3 regions of the Paraclostridium bifermentans genome follow, and region 1 is predicted to be linked to each of the others. Evidence: a T-box and tRNA genes for the amino acid it is inferred to sense, from the RefSeq annotation. Region 1 holds a T-box; the other regions hold tRNA genes.
What was found. The T-box of region 1 lies ahead of leuS (leucine--tRNA ligase). A T-box ahead of a tRNA ligase gene usually reads a tRNA of that ligase, here a tRNA-Leu.

Region 1 (7,161 bases):
ATTTTAAAATCACCTTATTTTTTTAGTTAGATTGCTTACTTATGTAAATAAAAAAAGGTCTTTTTTAAAAAGACCTTTTTTTATTCTATATAACTTATTTATTATTTTACAACTATATTAACAAGCTTTTTAGGAACAGCTACTACTTTTACTATTGTTTTTCCTTCTACTAAAGCTTTTATCTTTTCATCATTCATTGCAGCTTCTTGCATATCTTCTCTTGATATATTAGCAGCTACACTTAATTTCCCTCTTACTTTACCATTAATTTGAACTACAACTTCAACTTCATCTTTAACTAAAGCAGATTCATCATATTTTGGCCAAGATATATCAAATATACTTCCTTCTTTACCTATCATAGTCCATAATTCTTCACCTATATGAGGAGCAAATGGAGCTATTATTGTAACTATAGTTTCTATAGCTTCTTTTATAACTGCATCATTTCTAGTTTCTAACTCTTTATATTTGTACATTTCGTTTATTAATTCCATTAATGCAGATATTGCAGTATTGAAACCAAACTTCTCATTTAAGTCTTCAGTTACTTTCTTTAATGTAGCATTTATAGTAAATCTCATAGCCTTATCTTCTTTAGTTAATTCACCCATAGTAGCATCACATTTAGCTTTATCAGCTAATTCATCAACTAATCTATAAACTCTATTTAAGAATCTAAAGCATCCTTCAACACCTTGTTCTGACCATTCTAAATCTCTTTCTGGTGGTGCTGCAAATAATACGAATAATCTAGCAGTGTCAGCTCCGTACTCATCTATTATTTCAAGTGGTGATACAACATTTCCTTTAGACTTACTCATCTTAGTTCCATCTTTTAAAACCATACCTTGAGTTAATAAGTTTTTAAATGGTTCTTTGAAGTCTAACATTCCCATTTCATTAAATGCTTTAACAAAGAATCTTGCGTAAAGTAAATGCATTATAGCATGCTCTACTCCACCTATATATTGATCAACTGGCATCCAATTGTTAACTGCATCCTTACTAAATGGCTCATTAGTATTTTGAGCATCTATATATCTTAAGAAATACCAAGAAGAATCAACAAAAGTATCCATTGTATCTACTTCTCTTCTAGCTGGCTTTCCACAACATGGGCAAGTAGCATTCATAAACTCTTTTGATGTAGTAAGTGGTGATTCACCTTTACCTGTAAACTCTATATCTGTTGGTAATAATACAGGTAAGTTTTCTTTCTTCTCAGGTACTAATCCACACTCATCACAGTATACTACAGGTATTGGACATCCCCAATATCTTTGTCTAGAAAGTAACCAGTCTCTTAATCTATAGTTAACTGTTTTCTTTCCTATTCCCATTTCTTCTATTTTTTCTATTATTGCATCAAATGCCTTTGAAGCTTCCATTCCATCAAACTCACCAGAGTTTACCATTATGTTATCTTCATTTATAACCTCAACTACGTTTAAGTTATATTTAGCTGCAAATTCAGCATCTCTTTCATCATGAGCTGGAACTGCCATAACTGCACCTGTTCCATAGTCAACTAATACATAGTTCGCTATCCATAACTCAACTTTTTGTCCGTTTAATGGATTTATAACATGTTTACCTATGAACATTCCTTCTTTTTCTAAGTCGCTTGAAGTTCTTTCTATTTCAGTCATAGTGTACATTTTAGTTATAAACTTTTCTACAGCTTCTTCATACTCAGTTCCAGCAACTAACTCTTTAACTAAATCATGCTCTGGAGCTAAAACCATATAAGAAACTCCGTGTACTGTATCTGGTCTAGTTGTAAATACTGTTACTGATTTATCACTTCCATCTATATCGAAAGTTATTTCAGCTCCAGTACTTTTTCCTATCCAGTTTCTTTGCATTGTTTTAACTTTTTCTGGCCATCCATCTAAAGTATCTAAATCTTGAAGTAACTCTTCTGCAAAGTGAGTAGTTTTAAAATACCATTGCTCTAAGTCTTTTTTAACTACTACTGAATCACATCTTTCACAAGCTCCTTGAACAACTTGCTCATTAGCTAAAACTGTTTCACAAGATGGACACCAGTTAACAAAAGATTTTTTCTTGTATGCTAATCCATGCTCTAAGAACTTTAAGAATATTTCTTGAGTGAACTTGTAGTACTCTGGAGTAGATGTTGCTATTTCTCTATCCCAATCATAGCTAAGTCCTAATAATTTTAATTGACCCTTCATGTCTTCTATGTTTTCCATAGTCCACTTATGAGGATGTATTCCATGCTTTATAGCCGCATTTTCAGCTGGAAGTCCGAATGAATCCCATCCCATTGGATGAAGAACATTGTAACCTTGCATTTTTTTGAATCTAGCTATAACATCACCTATAGAGTAGTTTCTAACGTGCCCCATGTGTATTTTACCTGATGGGTATGGTAACATTTCTAATGTGTAGTATTTTGGTTTTGTTGTATCATTAGTATCAGTTTTGTATTGTTCATTTTGATCCCAAGTTTTTTGCCATTTAGCTTCAACTTCATTTGGTTTATAAACGTTCATTTTTTTACCTCCTATTTTTTTGTTTCGCGAAAGCTCGCTCGTTGTTAGGTCAATCATTTCCTTAGCATGAAGTCCTTTGGACTTTAAATGCTTCCTCAATGATTAATCTAACAACTTCGCTATACATTTTCACGTATAAAAAAATCCCCGTCACTAAACAAATTAATGTTTAGGGACGAGGATATTACTCGCGGTACCACCCTAATTGATTATTTTTAAAAAATAATCCTCTCGTACTAGTCTTTATACCAACTACGGTTAAATAGATTATATCTAGCAAGTTCAAATTAATTTAATACTAGTTCACACCGTCCACTAGCTCTCTGAAATCTAAATTTAATTTTACTACTCTAGTCTATTTTGATTTTTAATTATATCTTATTATTATATAATTATTAAGCTAATGTGTCAACATCAACATATGGAGCATCTTTCCACATTTTCTCTAGATTATAGTATGCTCTATTTTCTTCATTAAATACGTGAACCATTATATCTCCAAAGTCTAATAGTATCCACTCTTGTGTTTCGTACCCTTCTTTACCTCTTGATTCTATACCTAATTTAGTAAGTTCATCTTCTACATTATCAGCTACCGCTTTTACCTGTCTTGTAGATCCTGCTGTAGCTATTACGAAGTAATCACATAAACTTGATACTTCTCCTACTTTTATTATAGATATATCTTTACCTAGTTTATCATCAATAGCATCATATATAACTTTAACCATTTGTTCTACTGTCGTCATATTAAATTCCTACCTTCCTTATTTTTTGCGTTTTTATATTATACCACAAAAAACTAACTTCATAATACTAAATTTATATTCTTAGTGTTGACATGTTATCGCTATTATTTACACTTCTTCAATTTATTAATTCTATATTATTATTAATTTATACTTATTGTGATTTATTTTATAAAAATTATTTATTTTTCTAAAATAAAATTTCTAGCTTCTATTGTTCTAGGGTGTATTATTTGTTTTCTATCTATTACTAACTTTATAGTATTATCGAAAGATTGTAATAACGCCTTATCCATTTGCCCGTTATAAGCTAACTCTCTTAGTTCTTCTACTCCAGGATAATTTCTATTTTCTTCAATTATATCCGCTATGTATATAATTTTTTCTAGCATGTCCATATTAGATCTTCCTGTAGTATGATACCTAACAGCAGTTACTATATCTAAGTCATCTATAAAAAATTCATGTCTAACTAAAACTGATCCTATTATACTATGAGACAATGCTAAATTTTCTTTTTCATAATCATCTAAGTATATTTCATATTTTTTTACATAATACTCAACTTGTTCTTGGCTTAAATACTTTGCACAGTCATGAAGTATACCTGCTAAATATGCTTTTTCTTCATCATATCCATATATCTTACTTAACTTTACTGCGCACTTAGCAACACCTTCAGAATGTAACATTCTATTTTTAGGTAGCATTTCATTTAATTTAATTATTAAATTTTGCGAATCCAAAATTATTCAACTCCATTTGTATATATTTTTTTTTCATAAATATAAGATTCCACACATTCAGGTATTAAATATTTAATAGATTTACCATTTTTTATATGGTTCCTTATATAAGTTGACGATATATCCAGCGAAGGAACATTTACTGACCTTATATTAGCATCATATCTAGATTTTAATCTTTCTATTTTCATTTTAGCTTCATTAGAATTTATTCCGGGTCTATTTGCTGCTATAAAAGTTGCTAATTCAAAATTTTCCCCAACATTTTTCCAACTTTCCATATCGCAAATAGTATCAGCTCCAGTTATAAAGTATATATTAGCATTTGGATAAATTTTATGTAATTCTTTTAAAGTATCTATTGTATAAGTTCTAGTATTTCTATTTATCTCCATATCCGAAACAACAAAATCATCATTATTCATTGTAGCCAATAAAACCATATTATATCTATCTTTTTTATCCGTTCTTAGTTTTGATTTATGAGGTGGGTTACCAGTTGGTATAAAAAGTATTTTATCAAGATTGTAAGTTTCTCTTACATATTCTGCTGTTGCTAAATGTGCATAATGTATAGGGTCAAAAGTTCCTCCCATTATACCTATATTTACATTCTCATTTCCCATTTTATGAAAATTTGACTTTAGGTTGTTAAAATTTTTCGCCTTTAATACTAATTCATCAATTCTCATTAAAAATCTCCTTTTGTCCTTTATACTTTTATTGTATCATTAATTTTAGCTTCTTTGATACAATTATTCTATATTTTACGGTATAATTTTGTACATGATTAAAATGCATTAAGTTAAGTTTTTTTAAGGAGGTAGTTATGTCTATAATAACAAAAATAGAAGCTCAGAAAAAAAATGAAGATAGAGTTAACATATATTTAAATGAACAGTTTTTTATGGGAATTTACAAAGAACTAGTTTTTACGTTAAACTTAAAAAAAGGAATGGAAATCGATGAAAATGTATTAAAAGGTTTGCTACATGATGAAATGTATATAAAAGCTAAAAACAAGGCTTTATCTATACTTTCTAAAGCACCCCAATCAGAAAAGAATATAATAACCAAATTATCAAATGACTTTGATGAGGATATTATAGATAAAGTTCTAGTCTTTTTAAGAAAATATAATTTCGTAAACGATGAAGATCTTGCTCAGAGAATAACAAATACAAACTTAAAAGTTAATAAGTGTGGTAAAAATAGAATAAAACAAAACTTATATAATAAAGGTATCGATAGAAATACGATAGATTCTGTTATGTCTGATATAGATAGTGATGTAGAGTTTGAAAATGCAATGCATTTAGCTAAAAAAAGATACGAACGTGTGAAAAACGAAGATAGGAATAAAATATATCAAAAAATTTCTCAACACTTAGCTTATAAAGGGTTTAGTTATGACATTATAAAAAGGGTTTTAAATAAACTTCTTAATTATGATGAGTCAGATTATTGTTAAATAAATTATGGAGTCTTCAAAATAATTACATTTTGAAGACTCCATAATTTTTTAATACTTATATATTCTAATTTACTCGCTTAAGTTTAATCTTTTTAATCCTACCTATAGTTATAGGTACTTTTTCTACTTCAACAATACTTGTATCTATACCGAACCATTTTTCAGGAGATACAGTGATTTTCTTTATAAATATTTTAAAACTCATTATTAAATTATCCCAATTTGATAATTGACTTTCCTTAGAAATTACTTCTTCTAAAATTATAAATTTGAAATCACCTACATTCTTATCTTCATCATTATTTATCATATAATCTTTAACATCAAATGATAGTTCTCCTGAAGCAATTAAATCCTGTATTACTTCACGTAAAAATACATTTACTCTCTGCTCAACTCTAAATCCTACTTCAAACTCTATACTAAATATTTGATTCTGTTGTATTGTATGAACCCTATAATTCATTGTGTACGGCTCATCTGTAACTTTTACATGTAAGAACCAATAGTATCTTGAACGTTTTGGCCTCTTATTAAATATTGAATGTAGGATTTTATTCTCTACATAATTTCTATTTTGAGACTGAGTTAGATATACTGTATGAGTTGAATATATAGGTATATCTGTATCTTTCTTTATTGCATCAAATTTATCTAAATGATCAAGTATTTTACTAAATCTATTGTGCTTTCTTTTTATAGTTGACCCATGAATCCACACATACATAATAAGTATTATAATTAACCCTATTATTAATGTTATATATCCACCTTTGAAGAATTTCGATAAGTTGGCAAATAAGAAGCTTATTTCTATTCCTCCAAATACAACTAAAACAAATAAACTTAATACACGTCTTTTTTTATTATATTTTTCATATTGAGATAGTAATATAGTTGTCATCAACATAGTAACTGTTATCGCAAGTCCATATGCAGCTTCCATATGTTCTGACTTTTTAAAATGTAAAACTAGTAATATACATCCTATCCCTATTAAATAATTTACTGAAGGTATATATATTTGACCCTTTTCTTCATTTGGATATCTAACACTAAGTCTTGGAAATAAATTCAATTTTATAGCTTCTGATATTAGTGTAAATGCTCCTGTTATAAGAGCTTGACTAGCTATAATCGCTGCTAGTGTAGCTATTATTACTCCTGATATAATAAACCAACTTGGCATTATTAAGAAAAATGGGTTCTCTTTAACTACATTTCCATTATTTAAAATAAGCCATGCTCCTTGGCCTAAATAATTTAACACTAAACATATTTTTGCAAAAACCCAACTATAATAGATGTTTTTTCTTCCACAATGACCTAAATCTGAATAAAGCGCCTCTGCTCCTGTTGTACATAAGAAAACAGCTCCTAATATATAGGTTATACTAGGACTATTAATCAATAGTTTTATCCCATAGTATGGATTTATTGCTTTTACTACTTGTGGATATTTTATAATTTGCGATATACCTAATAATGCTAGCATTAAAAACCAAGTAAACATCACAGGTCCAAACAGCTTTCCAATCTTATTTGTTCCAAACTTTTGGAATGAAAATAAAAATGCCAATATACAAATAACTATTATTACTATAGTATCAGTATTTAACTTATATATTAAATTTAAACCTTCAATAGCTGAAGTTACCGTCATAGCTGGT
Region 2 (7,161 bases), 540 kb from region 1:
ACAGCCCCAGGATGTGATGAGCCGACATCGAGGTGCCAAACCTCCCCGTCGATGTGGACTCTTGGGGGAGATAAGCCTGTTATCCCCAGGGTAGCTTTTATCCGTTGAGCGATGGCCCTTCCATGCGGAACCACCGGATCACTAAGTCCGACTTTCGTCCTTGCTCGACCTGTATGTCTTGCAATCAAGCTCTCTTCTGCCTTTACACTCTACGCACGATTTCCGACCGTGCTGAGAGAACCTTTGAGCGCCTCCGTTACTCTTTGGGAGGCGACCGCCCCAGTCAAACTGCCCACCTGACAGTGTCCCAATACCTGATTCAAGGTATCTGGTTAGAATCTCAGTACTACAAGGGTGGTATCCCAAGGATAGCTCCACCGAGACTGGCGTCCCGATTTCATAGCCTCCCACCTATCCTGTACATGTAGCACCAAAATTCAATGTCAAGCTACAGTAAAGCTCCATGGGGTCTTTCCGTCCTGTCGCAGGTACCCGGCATCTTCACCGGGATTACAATTTCACCGAGTCTGTTGTTGAGACAGTGCCCAAATCGTTACGCCTTTCGTGCGGGTCGGAACTTACCCGACAAGGAATTTCGCTACCTTAGGACCGTTATAGTTACGGCCGCCGTTTACTGGGGCTTAAGTTCACTGCTTCGGATAAATCCTAACAGATCCCCTTAACCTTCCAGCACCGGGCAGGCGTCAGCTCCTATACATCGTCTTGCGACTTAGCAGAAACCTGTGTTTTTGGTAAACAGTCGCTTGGGCCTATTCTCTGCGGCCACCTCGGGCGTTAACCCTAACGTGGCACCCCTTCTCCCTAAGTTACGGGGTCATTTTGCCGAGTTCCTTAACAACAGTTCTCTCGCTGGCCTTAGGATACTCTCCTCACCCACCTGTGTCGGTTTGCGGTACGGGCACCTTTAATCTCGATAGAAACTTTTCTCGACAGTGTGAAATCAGCTACTTCGCTACTTAATTTCGCTCCCCATCGTACCCCAGCATTATCATGGCGGATTTGCCTGCCTTGACTGCCTCAGTACTTAGCCACACATAACCAACAGTGTGGTTAGCTTATCCTACTGTGTCATTCCATCTCTCAAACGATTATCGGTGGTACAGGAATCTCAACCTGTTGTCCATCACCTACGCCTTTCGGCCTCGGCTTAGGTCCCGACTAACCCAGGGCGGACGAACCTTCCCCTGGAAACCTTGGGTTTACGGCCCGTGGGATTCTCACCCACGTCTCGCTACTCATGCCAACATTCTCACTCCTATACTGTCCACACGTCCTTACGGTCATGCTTCAGCCTGCATAGGAAGCTCCCCTACCTATCATAAATGATATCGTAGCTTCGGTAGTAAGTTTTAGCCCCGGTAATCTTCGGCGCAGGATCACTCGACCAGTGAGCTATTACGCACTCTTTAAATGAGTGGCTGCTTCTAAGCCAACATCCTGGTTGTCTATGCAATCCCACATCCTTTACCACTTAACTTACATTTAGGGACCTTAGCTGACGATCTGGGCTGTTGCCCTCTCGACTATGAATCTTATTACCCACAGTCTGACTCCCAAGTATAAAATAACGGCATTCGGAGTTTGATAATCTTCGGTAAGCGCAATGCCCCCTAGGATATTCAGTGCTCTACCTCCGTATTTCTCAACCTTGAGGCTAGCCCTAAAGCTATTTCGGGGAGAACCAGCTATCTCCGAGCTCGATTGGAATTTCACCGCTATCCACAAGTCATCCCCGAGCTTTTCAACGCTCGTGGGTTCGGACCTCCACGAAATTTTACTTTCGCTTCATCCTGCTCATGGATAGGTCGCTCGGTTTCGGGTCTACGACAGCAAACTTAACGCCCATTTAAGACTCGCTTTCACTACGGCTCCATACCTTAAGTACTTAACCTAGCTTACTATCGTAACTCGTTGGCCCGTTCTACAAAAAGTACGCGGTCACACATATAAAGTGCTTCCACAGCTTGTAAGCGCAGGGTTTCAGGTTCTATTTCACTCCCCTCCCGGGGTTCTTTTCACCTTTCCCTCACGGTACTATGCGCTATCGGTCACTAAGTAGTATTTAGCCTTGGAGGATGGTCCCTCCTGCTTCCCACAGGGTTTCACGTGTCCCGTGGTACTCTGGATCACATCTAAAGTCTTCTCGTTTCAACTACGTGGCTATTACACTTTATAGCGGAGCTTTCCAACTCTCTTCGTTTACGATACCTCTTTGTTGATGATGTGTCCGCAACCCCAGCGAAGAAAACTTCACTGGTTTGGGCTATTCCGCGTTCGCTCGCCGCTACTTACGGAATCGAATTTCTTTCTTTTCCTCCGGGTACTTAGATGTTTCAGTTCCCCGGGTTCCCCTCACTAAGCTATGTATTCACTTAATGATACTTAGACATTACTCTAAGTGAGTTTCCTCATTCGGAAATCTTCGGATCAAAGTTTACGTGCAACTCCCCGAAGCTTATCGCAGCTTATCGCGTCCTTCATCGGCTCTTAGTGCCAAGGCATCCGCCCTGCGCCCTTAATAACTTGACCAGTTATTAAAAGTGTTATTTTTTAAAGAGTTTTCTTCTCTTATATTGGTTTATTTAATCATCACTAAATGTTATGCAGTTTTCAAAGTACTAATATGGTGGAGATGAGGAGGATCGAACTCCTGACCCCTTGCGTGCAAGGCAAGTGCTCTCCCAGCTGAGCTACACCCCCACAATATAAAGTTCATTTAAGAACTCTCAAAATTAAACAGTAGGTAATTACTCCTTAGAAAGGAGGTGATCCAGCCGCACCTTCCGATACGGCTACCTTGTTACGACTTCACCCCAGTCATTGGTTTCACCTTCGACGGCCGCTTCCTAAAAGGTTAGCTAACCGGCTTCGGGCGCCCCCAACTTCCATGGTGTGACGGGCGGTGTGTACAAGACCCGGGAACGCATTCACCGCAGCATTCTGATCTGCGATTACTAGTAACTCCAGCTTCATGTAGGCGAGTTTCAGCCTACAATCCGAACTGAGAATGGCTTTAAGGGATTAGCTCCACCTCGCGGCTTGGCAACCCTCTGTACCACCCATTGTAGCACGTGTGTAGCCCTAAGCATAAGGGGCATGATGATTTGACGTCATCCCCACCTTCCTCCGAGTTATCCTCGGCAGTCCCTCTAGAGTGCCCAACTTAATGCTGGCAACTAAAGGCAAGGGTTGCGCTCGTTGCGGGACTTAACCCAACATCTCACGACACGAGCTGACGACAACCATGCACCACCTGTCACCACTGTCCCCGAAGGGAAATCTCCGATTAGGGAGAGGTCAGTGGGATGTCAAGCTTAGGTAAGGTTCTTCGCGTTGCTTCGAATTAAACCACATGCTCCGCTACTTGTGCGGGTCCCCGTCAATTCCTTTGAGTTTCACTCTTGCGAGCGTACTTCCCAGGCGGAGTACTTAATGCGTTAGCTGCGGCACCGAGGGGGGTAACCCCCGACACCTAGTACTCATCGTTTACGGCGTGGACTACCAGGGTATCTAATCCTGTTTGCTCCCCACGCTTTCGTGCCTCAGTGTCAGTTACAGTCCAGAGAGCCGCCTTCGCTACTGGTATTCCTCCTAATATCTACGCATTTCACCGCTACACTAGGAATTCTACTCTCCTCTCCTGCACTCAAGTTCTCTAGTTTCAAAAGCTTACTACGGTTGAGCCGTAGCCTTTCACTTCTGACTTAAAAAACCACCTACGCACCCTTTACGCCCAGTAATTCCGGATAACGCTAGCCCCCTACGTATTACCGCGGCTGCTGGCACGTAGTTAGCCGGGGCTTCCTCCTCAAGTACCGTCATTATCTTCCTTGAGGACAGAGCTTTACGACCCGAAGGCCTTCATCGCTCACGCGGCGTTGCTGCATCAGGCTTTCGCCCATTGTGCAATATTCCCCACTGCTGCCTCCCGTAGGAGTCTGGACCGTGTCTCAGTTCCAGTGTGGCCGATCACCCTCTCAGGTCGGCTACTGATCGTTGCCTTGGTAAGCCATTACCTTACCAACTAGCTAATCAGACGCGGGTCCATCCTGTACCGCCGGAGCTTTGATACAAAAGCCATGCGACTTTCATATGTTATCCCGTATTAGTATACCTTTCGGTATGTTATCCGTGTGTACAGGGCAGGTTACCCACGCGTTACTCACCCGTCCGCCGCTCTCTCCGAAGAGATCGCTCGACTTGCATGTGTTAGGCACGCCGCCAGCGTTCATCCTGAGCCAGGATCAAACTCTCAAATATAATTTAAAAAGTTGTCCATCGCTCAGCTAATCATTATCTGAATATCTGGCTTGGTTGTTTGTGTTTAATTCTTTAAAAAAGAATTTTTATAATTAACCTACTGTTTAATTTTCAAAGTTCTTAAAGTGGTGGACCTTCAGGGACTCGAACCCCGGACCTACCGGTTATGAGCCGGGCGCTCTAACCAACTGAGCTAAAGGTCCACTTTATAATGGTGCCGAAGACCGGAATCGAACCGGTACGAGAGGTAAGTCCCGCAGGATTTTAAGTCCTGTGCGTCTGCCAGTTCCGCCACTTCGGCACATCACCTAGCTATGTCCTACTCTCCCAGGCAGCTTCCCACCAAGTACCATCGGCGCTAAAGAGCTTAACTTCTGTGTTCGGAATGGGAACAGGTGTATCCTCTTTGCTGTAATAACTAGATTATGTAAGTTCATTTTTGAACAAGTATTATAATACCATTTCAGTAAGCATTTGTCAACACTTTTTTAAAACAATATTTTACTTAATACTCTAAAAACTGAATAACATTTGTAAGATTAAATAATCTTGGTCAAGTCCTCGATCTATTAGTATCGGTAAGCTACATACATTGCTGCACTTACACCTCCGACCTATCAACCAGGTAGTCTTCCTGGGATCTTACCCTTACGGTGGGAAATCTTATCTTGAAGTTGGCTTCGCGCTTAGATGCTTTCAGCGCTTATCCATTCCGTACATAGCTACCCAGCCATGCCCTTGGCAGAACAACTGGTACACCAGAGGTACGTCCATCCCGGTCCTCTCGTACTAAGGACAGGTCTCCTCAAATTTCCTACGCCTGCGACGGATAGGGACCGAACTGTCTCACGACGTTCTGAACCCAGCTCGCGTACCACTTTAATGGGCGAACAGCCCAACCCTTGGGACCTACTACAGCCCCAGGATGTGATGAGCCGACATCGAGGTGCCAAACCTCCCCGTCGATGTGGACTCTTGGGGGAGATAAGCCTGTTATCCCCAGGGTAGCTTTTATCCGTTGAGCGATGGCCCTTCCATGCGGAACCACCGGATCACTAAGTCCGACTTTCGTCCTTGCTCGACCTGTATGTCTTGCAATCAAGCTCTCTTCTGCCTTTACACTCTACGCACGATTTCCGACCGTGCTGAGAGAACCTTTGAGCGCCTCCGTTACTCTTTGGGAGGCGACCGCCCCAGTCAAACTGCCCACCTGACAGTGTCCCAATACCTGATTCAAGGTATCTGGTTAGAATCTCAGTACTACAAGGGTGGTATCCCAAGGATAGCTCCACCGAGACTGGCGTCCCGATTTCATAGCCTCCCACCTATCCTGTACATGTAGCACCAAAATTCAATGTCAAGCTACAGTAAAGCTCCATGGGGTCTTTCCGTCCTGTCGCAGGTACCCGGCATCTTCACCGGGATTACAATTTCACCGAGTCTGTTGTTGAGACAGTGCCCAAATCGTTACGCCTTTCGTGCGGGTCGGAACTTACCCGACAAGGAATTTCGCTACCTTAGGACCGTTATAGTTACGGCCGCCGTTTACTGGGGCTTAAGTTCACTGCTTCGGATAAATCCTAACAGATCCCCTTAACCTTCCAGCACCGGGCAGGCGTCAGCTCCTATACATCGTCTTGCGACTTAGCAGAAACCTGTGTTTTTGGTAAACAGTCGCTTGGGCCTATTCTCTGCGGCCACCTCGGGCGTTAACCCTAACGTGGCACCCCTTCTCCCTAAGTTACGGGGTCATTTTGCCGAGTTCCTTAACAACAGTTCTCTCGCTGGCCTTAGGATACTCTCCTCACCCACCTGTGTCGGTTTGCGGTACGGGCACCTTTAATCTCGATAGAAACTTTTCTCGACAGTGTGAAATCAGCTACTTCGCTACTTAATTTCGCTCCCCATCGTACCCCAGCATTATCATGGCGGATTTGCCTGCCTTGACTGCCTCAGTACTTAGCCACACATAACCAACAGTGTGGTTAGCTTATCCTACTGTGTCATTCCATCTCTCAAACGATTATCGGTGGTACAGGAATCTCAACCTGTTGTCCATCACCTACGCCTTTCGGCCTCGGCTTAGGTCCCGACTAACCCAGGGCGGACGAACCTTCCCCTGGAAACCTTGGGTTTACGGCCCGTGGGATTCTCACCCACGTCTCGCTACTCATGCCAACATTCTCACTCCTATACTGTCCACACGTCCTTACGGTCATGCTTCAGCCTGCATAGGAAGCTCCCCTACCTATCATAAATGATATCGTAGCTTCGGTAGTAAGTTTTAGCCCCGGTAATCTTCGGCGCAGGATCACTCGACCAGTGAGCTATTACGCACTCTTTAAATGAGTGGCTGCTTCTAAGCCAACATCCTGGTTGTCTATGCAATCCCACATCCTTTACCACTTAACTTACATTTAGGGACCTTAGCTGACGATCTGGGCTGTTGCCCTCTCGACTATGAATCTTATTACCCACAGTCTGACTCCCAAGTATAAAATAACGGCATTCGGAGTTTGATAATCTTCGGTAAGCGCAATGCCCCCTAGGATATTCAGTGCTCTACCTCCGTATTTCTCAACCTTGAGGCTAGCCCTAAAGCTATTTCGGGGAGAACCAGCTATCTCCGAGCTCGATTGGAATTTCACCGCTATCCACAAGTCATCCCCGAGCTTTTCAACGCTCGTGGGTTCGGACCTCCACGAAATTTTACTTTCGCTTCATCCTGCTCATGGATAGGTCGCTCGGTTTCGGGTCTACGACAGCAAACTTAACGCCCATTTAAGACTCGCTTTCACTACGGCTCCATACCTTAAGTACTTAACCTAGCTTACTATCGTAACTCGTTGGCCCGTTCTACAAAAAGTACGCGGTCACACA
Region 3 (7,161 bases), 550 kb from region 1:
TTCGACGGCCGCTTCCTAAAAGGTTAGCTAACCGGCTTCGGGCGCCCCCAACTTCCATGGTGTGACGGGCGGTGTGTACAAGACCCGGGAACGCATTCACCGCAGCATTCTGATCTGCGATTACTAGTAACTCCAGCTTCATGTAGGCGAGTTTCAGCCTACAATCCGAACTGAGAATGGCTTTAAGGGATTAGCTCCACCTCGCGGCTTGGCAACCCTCTGTACCACCCATTGTAGCACGTGTGTAGCCCTAAGCATAAGGGGCATGATGATTTGACGTCATCCCCACCTTCCTCCGAGTTATCCTCGGCAGTCCCTCTAGAGTGCCCAACTTAATGCTGGCAACTAAAGGCAAGGGTTGCGCTCGTTGCGGGACTTAACCCAACATCTCACGACACGAGCTGACGACAACCATGCACCACCTGTCACCACTGTCCCCGAAGGGAAATCTCCGATTAGGGAGAGGTCAGTGGGATGTCAAGCTTAGGTAAGGTTCTTCGCGTTGCTTCGAATTAAACCACATGCTCCGCTACTTGTGCGGGTCCCCGTCAATTCCTTTGAGTTTCACTCTTGCGAGCGTACTTCCCAGGCGGAGTACTTAATGCGTTAGCTGCGGCACCGAGGGGGGTAACCCCCGACACCTAGTACTCATCGTTTACGGCGTGGACTACCAGGGTATCTAATCCTGTTTGCTCCCCACGCTTTCGTGCCTCAGTGTCAGTTACAGTCCAGAGAGCCGCCTTCGCTACTGGTATTCCTCCTAATATCTACGCATTTCACCGCTACACTAGGAATTCTACTCTCCTCTCCTGCACTCAAGTTCTCTAGTTTCAAAAGCTTACTACGGTTGAGCCGTAGCCTTTCACTTCTGACTTAAAAAACCACCTACGCACCCTTTACGCCCAGTAATTCCGGATAACGCTAGCCCCCTACGTATTACCGCGGCTGCTGGCACGTAGTTAGCCGGGGCTTCCTCCTCAAGTACCGTCATTATCTTCCTTGAGGACAGAGCTTTACGACCCGAAGGCCTTCATCGCTCACGCGGCGTTGCTGCATCAGGCTTTCGCCCATTGTGCAATATTCCCCACTGCTGCCTCCCGTAGGAGTCTGGACCGTGTCTCAGTTCCAGTGTGGCCGATCACCCTCTCAGGTCGGCTACTGATCGTTGCCTTGGTAAGCCATTACCTTACCAACTAGCTAATCAGACGCGGGTCCATCCTGTACCGCCGGAGCTTTGATACAAAAGCCATGCGACTTTCATATGTTATCCCGTATTAGTATACCTTTCGGTATGTTATCCGTGTGTACAGGGCAGGTTACCCACGCGTTACTCACCCGTCCGCCGCTCTCTCCGAAGAGATCGCTCGACTTGCATGTGTTAGGCACGCCGCCAGCGTTCATCCTGAGCCAGGATCAAACTCTCAAATATAATTTAAAAAGTTGTCCATCGCTCAGCTAATCATTATCTGAATATCTGGCTTGGTTGTTTGTGTTTAATTCTTTAAAAAAGAATTTTTATAATTAACCTACTGTTTAATTTTCAAAGTTCTTAAAGTGGTGGACCTTCAGGGACTCGAACCCCGGACCTACCGGTTATGAGCCGGGCGCTCTAACCAACTGAGCTAAAGGTCCACTTTATAATGGTGCCGAAGACCGGAATCGAACCGGTACGAGAGGTAAGTCCCGCAGGATTTTAAGTCCTGTGCGTCTGCCAGTTCCGCCACTTCGGCACATCACCTAGCTATGTCCTACTCTCCCAGGCAGCTTCCCACCAAGTACCATCGGCGCTAAAGAGCTTAACTTCTGTGTTCGGAATGGGAACAGGTGTATCCTCTTTGCTGTAATAACTAGATTATGTAAGTTCATTTTTGAACAAGTATTATAATACCATTTCAGTAAGCATTTGTCAACACTTTTTTAAAACAATATTTTACTTAATACTCTAAAAACTGAATAACATTTGTAAGATTAAATAATCTTGGTCAAGTCCTCGATCTATTAGTATCGGTAAGCTACATACATTGCTGCACTTACACCTCCGACCTATCAACCAGGTAGTCTTCCTGGGATCTTACCCTTACGGTGGGAAATCTTATCTTGAAGTTGGCTTCGCGCTTAGATGCTTTCAGCGCTTATCCATTCCGTACATAGCTACCCAGCCATGCCCTTGGCAGAACAACTGGTACACCAGAGGTACGTCCATCCCGGTCCTCTCGTACTAAGGACAGGTCTCCTCAAATTTCCTACGCCTGCGACGGATAGGGACCGAACTGTCTCACGACGTTCTGAACCCAGCTCGCGTACCACTTTAATGGGCGAACAGCCCAACCCTTGGGACCTACTACAGCCCCAGGATGTGATGAGCCGACATCGAGGTGCCAAACCTCCCCGTCGATGTGGACTCTTGGGGGAGATAAGCCTGTTATCCCCAGGGTAGCTTTTATCCGTTGAGCGATGGCCCTTCCATGCGGAACCACCGGATCACTAAGTCCGACTTTCGTCCTTGCTCGACCTGTATGTCTTGCAATCAAGCTCTCTTCTGCCTTTACACTCTACGCACGATTTCCGACCGTGCTGAGAGAACCTTTGAGCGCCTCCGTTACTCTTTGGGAGGCGACCGCCCCAGTCAAACTGCCCACCTGACAGTGTCCCAATACCTGATTCAAGGTATCTGGTTAGAATCTCAGTACTACAAGGGTGGTATCCCAAGGATAGCTCCACCGAGACTGGCGTCCCGATTTCATAGCCTCCCACCTATCCTGTACATGTAGCACCAAAATTCAATGTCAAGCTACAGTAAAGCTCCATGGGGTCTTTCCGTCCTGTCGCAGGTACCCGGCATCTTCACCGGGATTACAATTTCACCGAGTCTGTTGTTGAGACAGTGCCCAAATCGTTACGCCTTTCGTGCGGGTCGGAACTTACCCGACAAGGAATTTCGCTACCTTAGGACCGTTATAGTTACGGCCGCCGTTTACTGGGGCTTAAGTTCACTGCTTCGGATAAATCCTAACAGATCCCCTTAACCTTCCAGCACCGGGCAGGCGTCAGCTCCTATACATCGTCTTGCGACTTAGCAGAAACCTGTGTTTTTGGTAAACAGTCGCTTGGGCCTATTCTCTGCGGCCACCTCGGGCGTTAACCCTAACGTGGCACCCCTTCTCCCTAAGTTACGGGGTCATTTTGCCGAGTTCCTTAACAACAGTTCTCTCGCTGGCCTTAGGATACTCTCCTCACCCACCTGTGTCGGTTTGCGGTACGGGCACCTTTAATCTCGATAGAAACTTTTCTCGACAGTGTGAAATCAGCTACTTCGCTACTTAATTTCGCTCCCCATCGTACCCCAGCATTATCATGGCGGATTTGCCTGCCTTGACTGCCTCAGTACTTAGCCACACATAACCAACAGTGTGGTTAGCTTATCCTACTGTGTCATTCCATCTCTCAAACGATTATCGGTGGTACAGGAATCTCAACCTGTTGTCCATCACCTACGCCTTTCGGCCTCGGCTTAGGTCCCGACTAACCCAGGGCGGACGAACCTTCCCCTGGAAACCTTGGGTTTACGGCCCGTGGGATTCTCACCCACGTCTCGCTACTCATGCCAACATTCTCACTCCTATACTGTCCACACGTCCTTACGGTCATGCTTCAGCCTGCATAGGAAGCTCCCCTACCTATCATAAATGATATCGTAGCTTCGGTAGTAAGTTTTAGCCCCGGTAATCTTCGGCGCAGGATCACTCGACCAGTGAGCTATTACGCACTCTTTAAATGAGTGGCTGCTTCTAAGCCAACATCCTGGTTGTCTATGCAATCCCACATCCTTTACCACTTAACTTACATTTAGGGACCTTAGCTGACGATCTGGGCTGTTGCCCTCTCGACTATGAATCTTATTACCCACAGTCTGACTCCCAAGTATAAAATAACGGCATTCGGAGTTTGATAATCTTCGGTAAGCGCAATGCCCCCTAGGATATTCAGTGCTCTACCTCCGTATTTCTCAACCTTGAGGCTAGCCCTAAAGCTATTTCGGGGAGAACCAGCTATCTCCGAGCTCGATTGGAATTTCACCGCTATCCACAAGTCATCCCCGAGCTTTTCAACGCTCGTGGGTTCGGACCTCCACGAAATTTTACTTTCGCTTCATCCTGCTCATGGATAGGTCGCTCGGTTTCGGGTCTACGACAGCAAACTTAACGCCCATTTAAGACTCGCTTTCACTACGGCTCCATACCTTAAGTACTTAACCTAGCTTACTATCGTAACTCGTTGGCCCGTTCTACAAAAAGTACGCGGTCACACATATAAAGTGCTTCCACAGCTTGTAAGCGCAGGGTTTCAGGTTCTATTTCACTCCCCTCCCGGGGTTCTTTTCACCTTTCCCTCACGGTACTATGCGCTATCGGTCACTAAGTAGTATTTAGCCTTGGAGGATGGTCCCTCCTGCTTCCCACAGGGTTTCACGTGTCCCGTGGTACTCTGGATCACATCTAAAGTCTTCTCGTTTCAACTACGTGGCTATTACACTTTATAGCGGAGCTTTCCAACTCTCTTCGTTTACGATACCTCTTTGTTGATGATGTGTCCGCAACCCCAGCGAAGAAAACTTCACTGGTTTGGGCTATTCCGCGTTCGCTCGCCGCTACTTACGGAATCGAATTTCTTTCTTTTCCTCCGGGTACTTAGATGTTTCAGTTCCCCGGGTTCCCCTCACTAAGCTATGTATTCACTTAATGATACTTAGACATTACTCTAAGTGAGTTTCCTCATTCGGAAATCTTCGGATCAAAGTTTACGTGCAACTCCCCGAAGCTTATCGCAGCTTATCGCGTCCTTCATCGGCTCTTAGTGCCAAGGCATCCGCCCTGCGCCCTTAATAACTTGACCAGTTATTAAAAGTGTTATTTTTTAAAGAGTTTTCTTCTCTTATATTGGTTTATTTAATCATCACTAAATGTTATGCAGTTTTCAAAGTACTAATTTTGAGAACAATAAGCTCTCAAAATTAAACAGTAGGCAATTACTCCTTAGAAAGGAGGTGATCCAGCCGCACCTTCCGATACGGCTACCTTGTTACGACTTCACCCCAGTCATTGGTTTCACCTTCGACGGCCGCTTCCTAAAAGGTTAGCTAACCGGCTTCGGGCGCCCCCAACTTCCATGGTGTGACGGGCGGTGTGTACAAGACCCGGGAACGCATTCACCGCAGCATTCTGATCTGCGATTACTAGTAACTCCAGCTTCATGTAGGCGAGTTTCAGCCTACAATCCGAACTGAGAATGGCTTTAAGGGATTAGCTCCACCTCGCGGCTTGGCAACCCTCTGTACCACCCATTGTAGCACGTGTGTAGCCCTAAGCATAAGGGGCATGATGATTTGACGTCATCCCCACCTTCCTCCGAGTTATCCTCGGCAGTCCCTCTAGAGTGCCCAACTTAATGCTGGCAACTAAAGGCAAGGGTTGCGCTCGTTGCGGGACTTAACCCAACATCTCACGACACGAGCTGACGACAACCATGCACCACCTGTCACCACTGTCCCCGAAGGGAAATCTCCGATTAGGGAGAGGTCAGTGGGATGTCAAGCTTAGGTAAGGTTCTTCGCGTTGCTTCGAATTAAACCACATGCTCCGCTACTTGTGCGGGTCCCCGTCAATTCCTTTGAGTTTCACTCTTGCGAGCGTACTTCCCAGGCGGAGTACTTAATGCGTTAGCTGCGGCACCGAGGGGGGTAACCCCCGACACCTAGTACTCATCGTTTACGGCGTGGACTACCAGGGTATCTAATCCTGTTTGCTCCCCACGCTTTCGTGCCTCAGTGTCAGTTACAGTCCAGAGAGCCGCCTTCGCTACTGGTATTCCTCCTAATATCTACGCATTTCACCGCTACACTAGGAATTCTACTCTCCTCTCCTGCACTCAAGTTCTCTAGTTTCAAAAGCTTACTACGGTTGAGCCGTAGCCTTTCACTTCTGACTTAAAAAACCACCTACGCACCCTTTACGCCCAGTAATTCCGGATAACGCTAGCCCCCTACGTATTACCGCGGCTGCTGGCACGTAGTTAGCCGGGGCTTCCTCCTCAAGTACCGTCATTATCTTCCTTGAGGACAGAGCTTTACGACCCGAAGGCCTTCATCGCTCACGCGGCGTTGCTGCATCAGGCTTTCGCCCATTGTGCAATATTCCCCACTGCTGCCTCCCGTAGGAGTCTGGACCGTGTCTCAGTTCCAGTGTGGCCGATCACCCTCTCAGGTCGGCTACTGATCGTTGCCTTGGTAAGCCATTACCTTACCAACTAGCTAATCAGACGCGGGTCCATCCTGTACCGCCGGAGCTTTGATATAAAAGCCATGCGACTTTCATATATTATCCCGTATTAGTATACCTTTCGGTATGTTATCCGTGTGTACAGGGCAGGTTACCCACGCGTTACTCACCCGTCCGCCGCTCTCTCCGAAGAGATCGCTCGACTTGCATGTGTTAGGCACGCCGCCAGCGTTCATCCTGAGCCAGGATCAAACTCTCAAATATAATTTAAAAAGTTGTCCATCGCTCAGCTAATCATTATCTGAATATCTGGCTTGGTTGTTTGTGTTTAATTCTTAAAAAAAGAATTTTTATAATTAACCTACTGTTTAATTTTCAAAGTTCATTTTCTCTTTTGTGTTTCGTCCGTTTCTTAAGGACAAGTAATACTTTACCATCTAATTAAAACAGAGTCAACAGTTTTTTTTATTTTTTTTAATTATATTTTAATTTCACTTTAATAAAGAAAGTATTCAACAAGTTATCAACATTTTTATCCACATTATCTACAGTTTTAAAAGTACATATATACTCACATCTACAAGACTTATCCACATTATCCACCATAAATATGTATATATTTTAATTTATTTTCATTTTTCGATATTTTTAAATCTTTTGAAGAAAAAAGGCGAAAAAAATAAGCATAAGTCAGAACTTATGCTTATTTTTTAATTTATTACTTTGCTATTCCTAAATCTTCTTTCATATATTCATCATGTAAACATATTTTCTTAAGCTCTAATGTTTTCTTAACATCTATAATTCTCTGATTTGATGATCCTCTAAACTTAAGACTTATATCTCTCTTAGCTTCTATAAATCTTCCATCCACCAAAACATCTAT

Region 2: it encodes a tRNA-Leu, which carries the amino acid that the T-box ahead of leuS (leucine--tRNA ligase) is inferred to sense. The anticodon was not compared.
Region 3: it encodes a tRNA-Leu, which carries the amino acid that the T-box ahead of leuS (leucine--tRNA ligase) is inferred to sense. The anticodon was not compared.

What each region holds. Positions count from the first base shown of each region.
Region 1 covers NZ_CP079737.1:664,825-671,985, reverse strand. The annotation lists gene leuS (leucine--tRNA ligase) at 102-2,522, opposite strand; T-box leader at 2,691-2,886, opposite strand; gene rsfS (ribosome silencing factor) at 2,918-3,271, opposite strand; gene yqeK (bis(5'-nucleosyl)-tetraphosphatase (symmetrical) YqeK) at 3,454-4,017, opposite strand; gene nadD (nicotinate-nucleotide adenylyltransferase) at 4,020-4,709, opposite strand; gene recX (recombination regulator RecX) at 4,847-5,488, shown strand; gene KXZ80_RS03255 (KUP/HAK/KT family potassium transporter) at 5,556-7,161, opposite strand, start outside.
Region 2 covers NZ_CP079737.1:122,043-129,203, reverse strand. The annotation lists rRNA gene KXZ80_RS00880 (23S ribosomal RNA) at 1-2,550, opposite strand, end outside; tRNA gene KXZ80_RS00875 (tRNA-Ala) at 2,646-2,721, opposite strand; rRNA gene KXZ80_RS00870 (16S ribosomal RNA) at 2,780-4,281, opposite strand; tRNA gene KXZ80_RS00865 (tRNA-Ile) at 4,408-4,484, opposite strand; tRNA gene KXZ80_RS00860 (tRNA-Leu) at 4,494-4,582, opposite strand; rRNA gene rrf (5S ribosomal RNA) at 4,588-4,704, opposite strand; rRNA gene KXZ80_RS00850 (23S ribosomal RNA) at 4,831-7,161, opposite strand, start outside.
Region 3 covers NZ_CP079737.1:113,996-121,156, reverse strand. The annotation lists rRNA gene KXZ80_RS00840 (16S ribosomal RNA) at 1-1,429, opposite strand, end outside; tRNA gene KXZ80_RS00835 (tRNA-Ile) at 1,556-1,632, opposite strand; tRNA gene KXZ80_RS00830 (tRNA-Leu) at 1,642-1,730, opposite strand; rRNA gene rrf (5S ribosomal RNA) at 1,736-1,852, opposite strand; rRNA gene KXZ80_RS00820 (23S ribosomal RNA) at 1,979-4,893, opposite strand; rRNA gene KXZ80_RS00815 (16S ribosomal RNA) at 5,038-6,539, opposite strand; gene nrdG (anaerobic ribonucleoside-triphosphate reductase activating protein) at 6,994-7,161, opposite strand, start outside.